Regions from separate parts of the Enterococcus sp. AMC1086 genome, predicted to be linked through region 1. Evidence: riboswitches for the same ligand, from Rfam matches in the RefSeq annotation. Region 1 holds a riboswitch; each other region holds the start of a gene.
The links. Region 1 has a riboswitch for magnesium ahead of AC4BC4_RS04095 (LCP family protein). Riboswitches for the same ligand answer to the same signal wherever they lie in the genome.
Positions count from the first base shown of each region.

Region 2: it holds a riboswitch for magnesium, as region 1 does, so the genes downstream of both, AC4BC4_RS06185 (phosphatase PAP2/LCP family protein) here and AC4BC4_RS04095 (LCP family protein) in region 1, are expected to answer to the same signal.
Region 3: it holds a riboswitch for magnesium, as region 1 does, so the genes downstream of both, mgtA (magnesium-translocating P-type ATPase) here and AC4BC4_RS04095 (LCP family protein) in region 1, are expected to answer to the same signal.
Region 4: it holds a riboswitch for magnesium, as region 1 does, so the genes downstream of both, AC4BC4_RS09580 (LCP family protein) here and AC4BC4_RS04095 (LCP family protein) in region 1, are expected to answer to the same signal.

Region 1 is NZ_CM177100.1:857,918-861,122, reverse strand. Features, by position in the region: gene AC4BC4_RS04100 (FAD-dependent oxidoreductase) at 1-114, opposite strand, end outside; gene AC4BC4_RS04095 (LCP family protein) at 275-1,189, opposite strand; M-box (ykoK) riboswitch at 1,365-1,533, opposite strand; gene AC4BC4_RS04090 (DUF4303 domain-containing protein) at 1,798-2,295, shown strand; gene AC4BC4_RS04085 (DUF4809 family protein) at 2,339-2,731, opposite strand; gene AC4BC4_RS04080 (alpha/beta fold hydrolase) at 3,193-3,205, opposite strand, start outside.
Region 2 is NZ_CM177100.1:1,330,358-1,333,562, forward strand. Features, by position in the region: gene AC4BC4_RS06180 (ABC transporter ATP-binding protein) at 1-1,307, shown strand, start outside; M-box (ykoK) riboswitch at 1,479-1,645, shown strand; gene AC4BC4_RS06185 (phosphatase PAP2/LCP family protein) at 1,891-3,205, shown strand, end outside.
Region 3 is NZ_CM177100.1:2,011,460-2,014,664, forward strand. Features, by position in the region: gene mgtA (magnesium-translocating P-type ATPase) at 1-1,881, opposite strand, end outside; M-box (ykoK) riboswitch at 1,999-2,169, opposite strand; gene AC4BC4_RS09510 (LysR family transcriptional regulator) at 2,745-3,205, shown strand, end outside.
Region 4 is NZ_CM177100.1:2,028,810-2,032,014, reverse strand. Features, by position in the region: gene AC4BC4_RS09585 (FtsW/RodA/SpoVE family cell cycle protein) at 1-670, opposite strand, end outside; gene AC4BC4_RS09580 (LCP family protein) at 667-1,593, opposite strand; M-box (ykoK) riboswitch at 1,889-2,058, opposite strand; gene budA (acetolactate decarboxylase) at 2,749-3,205, shown strand, end outside.

The DNA.
Region 1 (3,205 bases):
ACCAATTGTTTGCTGCTTCTCTATTAAATAAATTTTAGCAGTAGGGTATTTTTTTCTGATAGCCAAAGCAGCTGATACTCCAGCAAATGACGCACCAATGATCACAACTTTCACAGTAAAACCTTCCTTCTAAATGAATAAAACGTTTGCTTAAAGCATAGCACAAGCCTTGTCCATTCGTATAGAAATACACTAATTTTTTTGTACTAAAAAAATAACCCATACACTCCTCTAAAAGAGAATAGACAGGTTATTTTATTTATATAATCAAGTTTTAATTGGCTTTCAAAAACGCTTTGATCGCTTCAGCATTTTTTTGTTCATCCAGTTCGATTACGCTTCCTGATTCAGTATAATCATTAAAGTTCCATGAATCTTCGACAGGAACAGATAGTGATTCTAAAGGTTTTACCTTTCCAGTAAGGAAATCCTTCGCTAAATCAATCAATAAACTAGTTGGTACATTTGTATCGATTTTCCCTACCATCTTACCAGCCACTTGAGGTAATTCCCAAATTGGAATCAAATCTTTAGACTGTGCGATTAATGCATCCATCACTTGTTGCTGACGTCTGATACGTCCAAAATCGCCTTCTTCATCCATTCTAAAACGAGCGTATTGCAATAAGCTATTTCCGTGCAATGTTTGTTCTCCTTTAGGAATATCCACACCATCCAAATTAATATCTTTTTCAGAATCGATCTTAACTCCTTTTGGATAAAGTTCATCAATGATATCACTAAACTCTTTAAAATCCATAACAACATAATAATTGATTGGCAAATCAAAGTTCGTTTTCAGCACATCTTTTGTCATTTGCGCGCCACCATATGCGTACGCTGCATTTATTTTATCTTGTCCGCCATCAGGAAATGTTACATAACTGTCTCTCATGATCGATATCAATTTAGGCTGTTTTGATTTTCCATCATAGTGCGCCACCATCAACGTATCTGAACGTCCTTGATCTTCATCATCATCCCTCGAATCATTTCCTATGACCATAACCGTCAGCTCTTTATCACTCGTTTGTTCATCACCAGTAAAATTTTTATTTATTGTAGGAAGTTTTGATTCACTTTTTTCTTTTGCTGCTTGGAATGAGACTGCAGCATAGCAGGCTGCACTTACAATCACAAGAAGAATCGATAGTAAGGTAATCGTCACTATTTTCACAGATTTTTTCATTATTTGTTCCTTTCTAAACTTAAAATTGAATGGCTTGTTTCCAATTAGAGTATCGCTTATGAAACTGGGTAGCTCTTGAGTAAAAAGAAAAAATCCCTCACCAAGAATACTCAGCGAAGGGATTAGATTATAGGGACTAAGCACATGACACTGGTCATGGATTTCCAACGTATCTATATCTTCTCTTCGTTGAGTTTTAGCACTATATAACGTAAAAAGCATTACTTTTAGCTACTTTGAAAAACGCCTTAATTCGACGAAATTTGTCCTACCCATACCTGTCTTTCGACATTTTTGAGCAGTAGCTTGTGTTTATATAGGAGCCTCACCTAACAAGTATTTAATTCAGTATAAACTATAAGCGTATCGTATCACAAAGTCAAATGAAATTTTGGATAAATTAATCAAAGTCGTAACGCTGTTATTAAAAAAATCACTTTGTAGTCGCTCTTACAATGGAAAAAGGCGATAAAGACAACTATTTTCGAATAAAGAATCTTTACATTTTCTTAAAAAATAGTGATTTTTCTATAAAAATCAACTTTAGATAGACTTTCCCAGTGATATCTGTTTCAATGTTTAAAAGACAGAATACCTGGAGGGAACAAATGGAACACTTTTTAGAAAAACAACAAGAATTCTTTTTCAACTTTTTAACAGACAGCATCGAAAACTTTTTATTAGATCATTCTGATGAAACATTCTACGCATTTGCTTTAAACTGCAATATTCATGAAGAAGGTGAAATCAATCTTTGCTTTAATACTGTGGAACTTTGGCAAGAAACAACAAGCTATTATACAAGTAAAGGCCATAGTAAATCACAGTTAGAAGAAATAAAATACAATTCAAGCGATTGGGATGAGACACAACAGTTTGCTTCTCTCTATTTATTTGACGATTGGGTGGAAGACGAACAAGATATAGAAACTGTTCTTGAATGGCTTTGCCAGCAACTGATTCTCTTCATTGATAGTGAAACATTCAAACGTATCCCAAAAACAGAGGATTTCAAACTATTAGTCTGTGATCAAAACGAAAATCCTTCCGACTCACAAGAACGATTTGAAAAATTTGGAATGTCAGAAATTTTTCAAATAGAATAACTAAAAACATACCCTGTAATCTCAGTATGTTTTGTATAATTTTTTATAAACTAAAATCCAATTCTTCTACATAAAAAAGAGTGGATAAGATTTGATTCACTATCTTCACTAATTCTTTCTCATCCCTGATTTGATCTTTGGTTTCAATTTTAATTGTATCATTTGAATACGTCAGAAAATCATATTCTTCTTTAAGCGTGACTTGATGATCATTTTTTTTATACATCGTATAATCATCAATCACATCCATCTGGTACTCTCGTTTATAACCATTCTTTAAAACAATCGCTGTTATAAGTGCATTGACTGTCAATGATTCTATGGGGATCTTTTGCTCATCTATTGTCAACGTGTAATTTTCGTCCTCAATAATCCCGCAAGCATTACAGCCTCCGTCTAATAAATTAACCGTTTTAGTGATCGTTGCTTTTTTCATTGTTCCAAATCCTTTCCCTTCTTTTTGTTTCTTTACATATTATACCAAAAGTAATAGCACAATAAAGTGATTCTACTACTTTCAAACAAGCAAATTATAAATAAGTAATAAAAAAAAAATTCTCTGATTTTATTTCTAAAATAACAATAGATTTATCATTTAGTATATAATATCATAAAGAAAAATAGAGACGTTAATAAATTAAAAAAACTTTATAAACTAATTTTTTCTACTACCTTTCTCCATATTTTGATCTGCTATTTTTTTGTTAATAAGCCTATGAAAAAGATCAATTTTTCACAACTTATTTTAGAGAGGATGTACCATCGTGCATTTGAAATGAAACATCGTAATATTTTAGCTCGTTTTGATTGTTCACATCTAAATTAGAGTTAAGAATAGAGAATAAACTCAGCATAACCGGGTTTATCCTCTAATTTCAGTCAGATTCTTTAAATAATTTAACTCAAAAAT
Region 2 (3,205 bases), 470 kb from region 1:
TCACTATTATTGGAGTCATTATAATGATGCTTTCCATTTCTGTGAAAATGACAGGTATTGCGATTTTGATTGTACCAATTTCAATGCTCTTAATTATGATCGTTGTAAAAAATTCACAGAAATACTTTAAAACACAACAAGAATATCTTGGTGTAATCAATGGTAAGGTCGAAGAAACAATCGGTGGCTATAACATCGTGCGTCTATTCAATGATGAAGAAAACTCTCTTAATGAGTTTAAAAAACAAAATGATGTCTTATTCAAATCAGCTTGGAAATCTCAATTTCTATCTGGTTTGATGCAACCGATCATGAACTTTGTAGGTAACCTTGGTTATGTTGCGGTAGCGATTCTTGGTGGGATCTTAGCGTATAACGGCACGATCACAGTTGGGGACATCCAAGCGTTTATTCAATATGTTCGAAACCTAACACAACCTATTGCTCAATTAGCTCAAGTATCTAACTTGCTTCAATCAATGGCTGCAGCAGCAGAACGTGTTTTTGAATTTCTTGAAGAAGATGAAGAGGATCAAACTGTTCCAAATCCAGTCAAAATCGATAAAGCAAAAGGAATGGTTGACTTTGAACATGTTCGTTTTGGTTACACACCTGATAAAATCATCATCAATGATTTTAGTTCACATGTCGATCCAGGCCAAACAGTTGCAATCGTTGGACCAACTGGAGCTGGTAAAACAACAATGGTTAAATTATTGATGCGTTTTTACGACGTGACTTCTGGTGCAATCAAAATCGATGGACACAATATCAAAGACTTTAACCGTGCAGATTTGCGTAAAAATATTGGGATGGTATTACAAGATACTTGGCTATTTAAAGGAACCATTATGGAAAACCTACGTTATGGTCGTTTAGATGCAACAGATGAAGAAGTTTATGAAGCGGCCAAAGCTGCACACGTTCATCACTTCATCCAAACATTGCCTGGCGGCTATGACATGGAGTTGAATGAAGAATCTTCAAATATTTCTCAAGGTCAAAAACAACTCTTGACCATTGCTCGTGCAATTTTAGCTGACAAACCGATCTTGATACTTGATGAAGCAACATCCTCTGTTGATACAAGAACAGAAGGACTGATTCAAGGTGCGATGAATAACTTAATGGCTGGTCGTACATCATTCGTTATCGCGCATCGTTTATCAACGATCAAAGATGCAGATAAAATTCTTTACATGCAAGACGGTGATATTAAAGAACAAGGAACACATGAAGAATTACTTGCTCAAGATGGCTACTACGCATCACTTTATAACTCACAGTTTGAAGAGGTAGATGAGTAAAATATAGTTAAAAAGAAGCGACGATCAAATCTATTTTGATGTCGTTTCTTTTTATACAATAGAATGACATTTTCTAGATTCCTTTGGATTTAAATTAAGAAAAAATAAAGACGCTAAAAATAACTTGAAAAAAATTCTTTCTAACGGTATTATTTAGTAAATTAAATAGATAAATAACCTTGTTAGGTGAGGCTCCTATACAAACATAAGCTATTGCGCAGAAACGTCGAAAGACGCCAATGTGTAAAACAGGAATTGTCGAATTAAGGCTTTTCATAAAATAGCTAAGAATTTTCTTTACGTTGTATAGTGCTAAAACTCAGACGATGAGATTGATTGAAAGTCAAACGTCTTAGGAAAAAAATGTTTGGCTTTTTTCTTTTGGTAAATATAGAATTGATTTACTAATTGTGTAACGTCTTATTATCTGCTTGTGTTTTCAAGAGTGTAGTTTGACGAAAAAAACGCTGGACTCATGCTTTTATTTGCAAGGCAAGTGAGTTACAGCGTTTTTTATTAGCGTTGTAAATACTGACTTTGAGCTAACAATGTTATTTAATATAAGAATGAAGGGATTTATGACATGTATACGTTGAAAGAAAAAAAAATTACCCCTGCTATTTTGAGTATCTTACTATTTTCAGCATTGACCTTTTTAGTTGTTCAGAATGTTCCATGGTTTAATCAATTAGATGCGGCAATCTATCAATTTAATTGGAAACCAAATGAGACAATGACAAACATTGTAAATTTATTCGCTAAAACTGCGACAATCGGGCCAATTTTTATTGTAAGCTTGATTGTAGCGTTTACTCTTTGGCGAAAAAAGAAAACATTACTGGCGTTTTGGATGATCAGCAATGTTTTCGTGGTGAGTGCATTTGGATTTATATTTAAACATCTGGTGGCTCGACCAAGACCTAATGTGAATCAATTAGCAGAAAGAACCTCTTATAGTTTTCCTAGTGGTCATTCGCTTTTAGCTATGTGTTTGGCATGTTCAATTATTTTAATTGCACAAACGATTTATCCAAAGCAATACAAAAAGATAAAGATTGCCTTGATCGTTTATGTGCTTTTGATTGGATTAAGTCGAATTTATTTAAGAGTTCATTATCCAAGCGATGTGATTGCAGGTTTTTCATTAAGCTTTGCATGGGTGAATCTTTCCTATATTTGTCTTTATAAGTTTTATATCAACAGAGAATTTTCGACATCAGATGCTAAAAAAAGATTTATACAAAGAACGATTTTAGGTGTTCTGACATTCGTGTTACTTATCGTTGCTGGAGCTTCTGCCTATGGAGCTTCCGTATTTAAAAATGTTCAAAAAACAGCCGATAAAATATACCAACCACTGAACCGAGAAACCAAACCTGTAAAACTCGGAAATAGTGAACCTGTTAGTTTTTTACTACTAGGTATCGCAAATGATTCAAAGCGTAAAACGGATTTTCGGGCCAATACGATTATGGTTGTGACCGTCAATGATCAATTAAAAAAGACGACAATTACAAGCATCCCCAGAGACGCATATGTAGAGATTGTTGGAAAAGAGGGTGTGTATGATAAAATCAATCATGCGCATTCATTTGGCGGTGATGAAATGATGATCGATACGGTCGAGCATTATTTAGATATCCCGATCAATCATTATTTCGTTATCAACATGGATGGTTTAGCTGCATTGAGTGATGCTGTTGGTGGTGTCACAGTGAATAATGATTTTGAGTTTGACGCAGAAGGAATTCATTATCCACAAGGAGAACAACATTTGGGTGGCTGGGAAACATTACAGTATGCAAGAATGCGCTATGAAGATCCCTTAGGTGATTATGGCAGACAAAAGAGACAGCGGGAAGTAACGATTCAGTTGACGAAAGAATTGATGTCAATGA
Region 3 (3,205 bases), 1.2 Mb from region 1:
ATCTGATACTTTCATGGCTCCAGCATCATTAATACCATCTCCCATAAATCCAACTGTTTGATCATTTTTTTTCAACGCTTTTACGATTTTTGTTTTTTGGTCTGGCGTTACTTTCGTAAAGATATTGTATTCATTAACGATTTTTTCTAATTCAACTTCAGATAACTTACCTATTGCTGAACCACTGATCATTTTTTCAGTTTCCAGACCAACCTCTTTACAGACTGAACGTGTGACTAATTCATTATCTCCAGTTAAAATTTTTACAGAAACACCATTGTTTTTCAATGCCTTGATTGCCGCTGCCGCTGTTTCTTTTGGAGGGTCTAAGAATGCTAAATATCCTTGTAAAACCAACTCTTTCTCGTCTTCTACAGAATAATCATCTAGTTGATTATTGACTTTTTTATCAGCAATGGCCAATACTCGTAAGCCATCTTCATTTAATTCTTTGACTGTTTTTAGTACTTGTTTTTTTATCTCTTGCGTGAGTGGAATAATATTTCCCTGCTGGTTAATGTAAGAGCATGCTTGCAGCATCTCTTCTACTGCTCCTTTGGTGATTAATAGGCTTCGATTGGATCTTCTATCTTTAACAACCACACTCATTCTTCTACGATTAAAATCAAAAGGAATTTCGTCTATTTTAAAATAATCTTCTTCGTCAATGGATAATTCTTTCGATGCTGCTTCAATAATCGCTTTATCAATCAAATTTCGTAAACCTGTCTGAAAGAAACTATTCAAAAACGCAGAATGCAATATTTCATGATCTTCTTGACATGAAGTGTTGTAATGGTACTCAAGAATGACCTTATCTTGCGTTAGTGTGCCCGTCTTATCCGTACACAGAATATCCATAGCGCCAAAGTTTTGAATCGCATTGACGTTTTTCATGATCGTTCCTTCTTTGGCCATATCTCTAGAGCCTTTGACTAAATTTGTGGTAACGATCATCGGCAGCATTTCTGGAGTAAGCCCTACAGCAGTTGCGATCGCAAACATCAGTGCTTCACTCCAATTGCCTTTGGTTATTCCGTTTATCAAAAATACTGCTGGCGTGATGACCATCATAAAGCGGATCAATAACCAGGTGGTTTTATTTACGCCTATTTCAAAACTCGTTTTTTTATCATCATCTGCTACATCTTGTGCTATTTTTCCAAATAATGTATCATCGCCCACACGAACAACTACACCAATCCCGCTACCACTCACAACATTGCTCCCTAAAAATAGTAGGTTTTCAAAATCCGTTTGACTGTTCCTTGTGGACACGACATTTTTAACTTTCTTTTCAACTGGAAAACTTTCTCCTGTCATTGCAGATTGAGAAACAAACAAATCCTTGGCATGGATCAAACGGAGGTCTGCTGGAATCATGTCGCCAGCTGAGAGCTTCACTAAATCACCACAAACAACTTCATCCATCGGGATTTCCATTTCTTTGTTTTCTCTAGTAACAGTTGCAGTAATCTGAATCATATTTTGCAGTTTGCTGACCGCATTACTCGATTTTACTGATTGGACTAATGTCATCGTGCCACTTAATAACACCATGATCAACATGATAAAGACACCCACAAGATCTTTTTCACTTGGTTCCGCGTAAACATATTCAGTAAAAAACGAGATAGTTGCAAGTATCATCAATACTACAGTGAACGGAGTGACATAAGATTTTATCACCGTATAAACCAATGATTTCTTTTTATCATCAGTGATTTTGTTTACACCAAATTGCTCCTTTGAGCGTTTTATTTCTCTAGCTTTTAAACCTTCCCACGAGGATGAAAAATTTTCCAGTACTTTATCAATCGATAGATTAGCTAATTTCTGATACGCTTTTTCATGAATCATGTTCTTCATTTCTTTTTGCATCTAGATTATCCTCTTTTCTTTTAGTTGAGTTTCGCTTTATCGAACTATCTTCCGATATGATAACCACATCCTTTCCACACAAAAAGAGCGCACTGAAAACTCAGCGCACTTCGCCATGAGTCTTCACATTCGTTGAGTTTTGGCACTATACAACGTAAAAAGCCTAAGCTTTTAGCTACCTTAAGAAAAGCCTTAATTCGACAGTTCCTGTTCTACCCATTGGCGTCTCTCGACATTTTTGGGCAGTAGCCTATGTTTGTATAGGAGCCTCACCTAACAAGAAGAATTACATCATCAGTTTAATGAATTATTATTTTTTTTGATAGACAAAAAAAGGAATAACGGTATAAGAATAAACAGATAGCCTATTGACTCATCTTTTTTTATGATGACTTTACGAACGAAGATTTAAACTTCGTTTGTAGAAAATCCAACCTTCTTTTTACAAAAAACTTAGCCTTAAAGAATCCGAATAAACGATAGAAGCAGAAGTAACTCCTTCGAAAATAAGTTGAAATTCACAAAAAGGAATAGCATTATAAGTAAATCGGAATGGCTTAGGTTCATCTTCAAGATTATAATAAATATGAATAAACGCTTATATGCCAACCTCAACATATAAGCGATCGTTCGTCATTTTATCAGAAGGTAATATTCTGATAGAAGCCTCTTCAATTGGTCTGCTACCAATTAAAGAGGCTCTTTTCCTGATTAATCTATAATAATTTATACCTGTTTGGAAAGTTCAATAATATACTATTAATTTTTTATATATTTTTTCTAAAAAAGAACTATTTTAACTAAAATTATTTTATCTTGTATATGATTAGAGTTTTTTTCACTCAAGTGAAGGAGATGAACGAATGAAATTAAAACATCTAGATTATTTTTTAGCATTATGTAAATACAAAAATTTCACAAGAACCTCAGAGGAATTAGGTATTTCTCAACCTTATTTGAGTACTCATATTCGTGAATTAGAATTAGAACTAAACGCTCGATTGATAACAAGAGGCCACAATACCAATGAATTAACGCCAGAAGGACTTGTTTTAAAAACAAGAGGAGAAACGATTTTTCAGGAATTTGAAATGGCTATTAAAGAAATAAACTTACTGGTTCATACTGGAGAGACTGCAAAGATTAAAATTGGGACTAATTTAGCTGACACTGATTATTTGATTGCTAAATTACTAACAGAATTCCGGAACTATTACCCGACTGTTTCACTTGAGTACAGCTATTACGAAAATTTAGAAGATGCGCTTGAAAAAAACGAAATAGATATCGCAATTGGTATTCTATCTGAAACAAACACGAAAAT
Region 4 (3,205 bases), 1.2 Mb from region 1:
TGAATTTTTGAGGCATCCAATTAGTGGGAATCGACAATAAAAGAACAGTTCCTAACCGTTTCGCCGCAATGAAGCCAACTAAAGCCAGTGACGTAAATAATGGAGACAGACCGCTAAATAAAAATAAGGCTAGTACAAGTATGAAAATCATTGAAGCGCCTGCGATATTTGGTTGTAATGCGACAAAAAGGATAAAGCAAAGTGAGACTAATAGCGATCGCTTATGGTCTTTAAACGTAAAGGGAACCAAGGTATCATTTTTTGATAAGTTTGCAGCCAAGTATAAAATCATGACTAAAGGAACTAACTCAGAAGGTTGAAATAAAAGTACGCCTAAGTTGATCCAACGTTTTGCGCCACCAACTGTCGTTCCAATGAACGGCAAGGCAATGATGGAAAGGAAAGTAAGGGCCAATATAAAATACATGATTTTAGGTTTACGAAGAACAGACAAATTAATTCGATACACAATACTCATGCAAACTAAACTAAAAATAAAAGAGATCATTTGTTTGATTGCTTTACTAGAAGTTCCAAGATCACTGTCTAATAATTGGTAAGAGCTGGAACTATAGACCATTAATATGCCTACGATACATAAGATAAAATAAGGGATTAAAATATAAAAATCTAAGTAATGAAGTTTGGATAATCTCTTTACTTGTTTCATTGACTTTCTCCATCATTCAAGAATTTATGAATCGCTTCTTCATTCAGTTTCTCATCGACTTCCAATACACTTCCAGCATCAGTGTAGTCATTAAATGCCCAGCTCCCTTTAACTGGTACAGATAATGTTTCAAGATTTTTTACATTCCCTTTAAGAAAATCTTTTGCTAAGTCTATAAGCACATTAGTGGGTATATTTGTATCCAAATAGCCAACAGCTTCACCAGCAATTTTTGGCAGCTGTGTGAGAGGTAAAGCATCTTTGGACTGTTTAGCCAAAGCATCCATGACTTGTTGCTGTCTTCTTACGCGACCAAAATCGCCCTCTTCGTCCATTCGAAAACGAGCATATTGTAACAATGTGTTGCCATCCATGATTTGCTTGCCTTTTTTTATATCGACATTGTCTAAATTGATCTCTTTTTCTGCATCGATTTCAACGCCTTTTGGATACAGTTCATTGATCAGTTGGATAAAATTATTAAAATCAGCTGAAATATAATAATTGATTGGTAATCCAAACGAGTCATTAAGCACTTTTCTCGTTAATTCTGCTCCACCATATGCATAGGCTGCATTGATTTTTTCTAAACCATGTCCCGGTATTGAAACATAAGAATCTCTCATAATTGATATTAATTTGGGTTGCTTTGTTTCACTGTTATAGTGGGCGACCATTAAGGTATCAGCGCGTCCCCCATCTTCATCATCTTCTCGACCGTCATCACCTATGATCATAATCGTGATTTCTTTCATATTCGTCTGCTGATCACCAGAAAAATCATTATTCTTGTTCTTGTTTACCTGTGATTGAGCCATTTTTTTCCCATTATGAAAGCTGATTGCTGTATAACTGCCGACTCCTATAATAATCAAGAGAACCAAAAGAAGTATACAAACTAAAAATTTCATTCCTGTTTTCATTTTTATTCCTCGCTAATCATTTTAATTGATCATCAAATAAAGCTTGGCATTAGGAATTGATTTAGATGGGGGATAAAAAGGGTATTTTGACTAAAAAATAATGGATAACAACATGCACCAAATAAAAGAAGAATCTTCACGATCGATAAAATAAAATGAAGAAAACAGTCCTTCTTTGATTTGTCTCTCCGCCTTTAAAGAGTAAAAATCCTGTCAACATTATTTACAAAAACAAAAACCCTCCGCTTAGAATAACTCAGCGAAGGGGATTGATTTCAGCACAAAAAAGAGCCTTTTATCATTCTCATCGTTGAGTTTTAGCACTATGAAACGTAAAAAGCAGAGCTTTTAGCTACTTTGTGAAAAGCCTTAATTCGACAATTCCTGTCCTACCCATTCCTGTCTTTCGACATTTTTGAGCAGTAGCCTGTGTTTCCATAGGAGCCTCACCTAACAAGTTATTCAGATCGTCTTAAATATAGTAAATATCTCTAGTGAAGTCAATGAGATAAATATTAATTTTTTTATAATATGCTTTTTTTATAATGATTTTTTTTATTTTAAACTAGAAATCCCATCGTCTAGAGGTTTCACGCTACAAAAAGGGAATATGCCAAAAAAATACATCTATCTATATTCTTTACTCTTTCTTAAATATAAAGAAAAAAGTTAATAGAAATGAAGAATAGTGGGACGATTGTTTCAACTAAATCTTCGCTTATGGCTGTCAGACAAATGAGTAAACAAAAAAATAGTAGGCGTGCTATAATAAAAAATAATACAGATTTGAAAACTGTATCAAAAAGATAGAATTTTTATTTAAATTTTTTACGAATATTCTATTTTTGTGGGTGATGAAACGTATTGTAATCTGTTTTCAAAATGAATGTGACACAACGTGGAAAAAAGCAGAAAAGGTGCTGGAATTATGGTGAAAAAAGTTGATAAATGGTCAATCTAGTTACATTTTTGAAGCGAATAGAGATAAATTTACTAAGTACTGAAGCATCGTATTTCTGATATGAATTTTTGCCAGCCGATTTTGTGAGATATGCAGAAATTTTAACTATGATTGTAATCTCAATCGATTAAAAAGAGAGTGAAATGCTTATAAAACGATTTTACAAGATCAGTTTTACTAGAAAGGGGATAACAATGACAGAAGAAGCAGTCTTATATCAGCATGGAACGTTGGGTGCATTAATGGCAGGTTTGATGGATGGGACTGAGACAATCGCTAACATTTTAAAAAAAGGGGATTTTGGGATTGGTACTTTATCAGATTTAGATGGAGAATTGATCATTTTAAATGGAAAAGCCTATCAAGGAAGAGAAGATGGGGCTTTGATCGATCTAGATGAGAAACAAAAGACCCCATATGCCGCAGTGACAATGTTTAGACCATCTTTTTCTATACCTGTGACTAGTGAAGCAAATAGCGCACAAATCATTAAGCTGATTCGTAAACACTTGAAAAGTGAAAATCTTTTTCACGCAATCAAAATACACGGGCTGTTTAAAAACGTCTGTATTCGAGCAATGGCTAAACAAGAAAAACCATATAAAAGATTAGTTGAAGCATCTAAGGAACAACCTGAATTTAGTAAAAAAA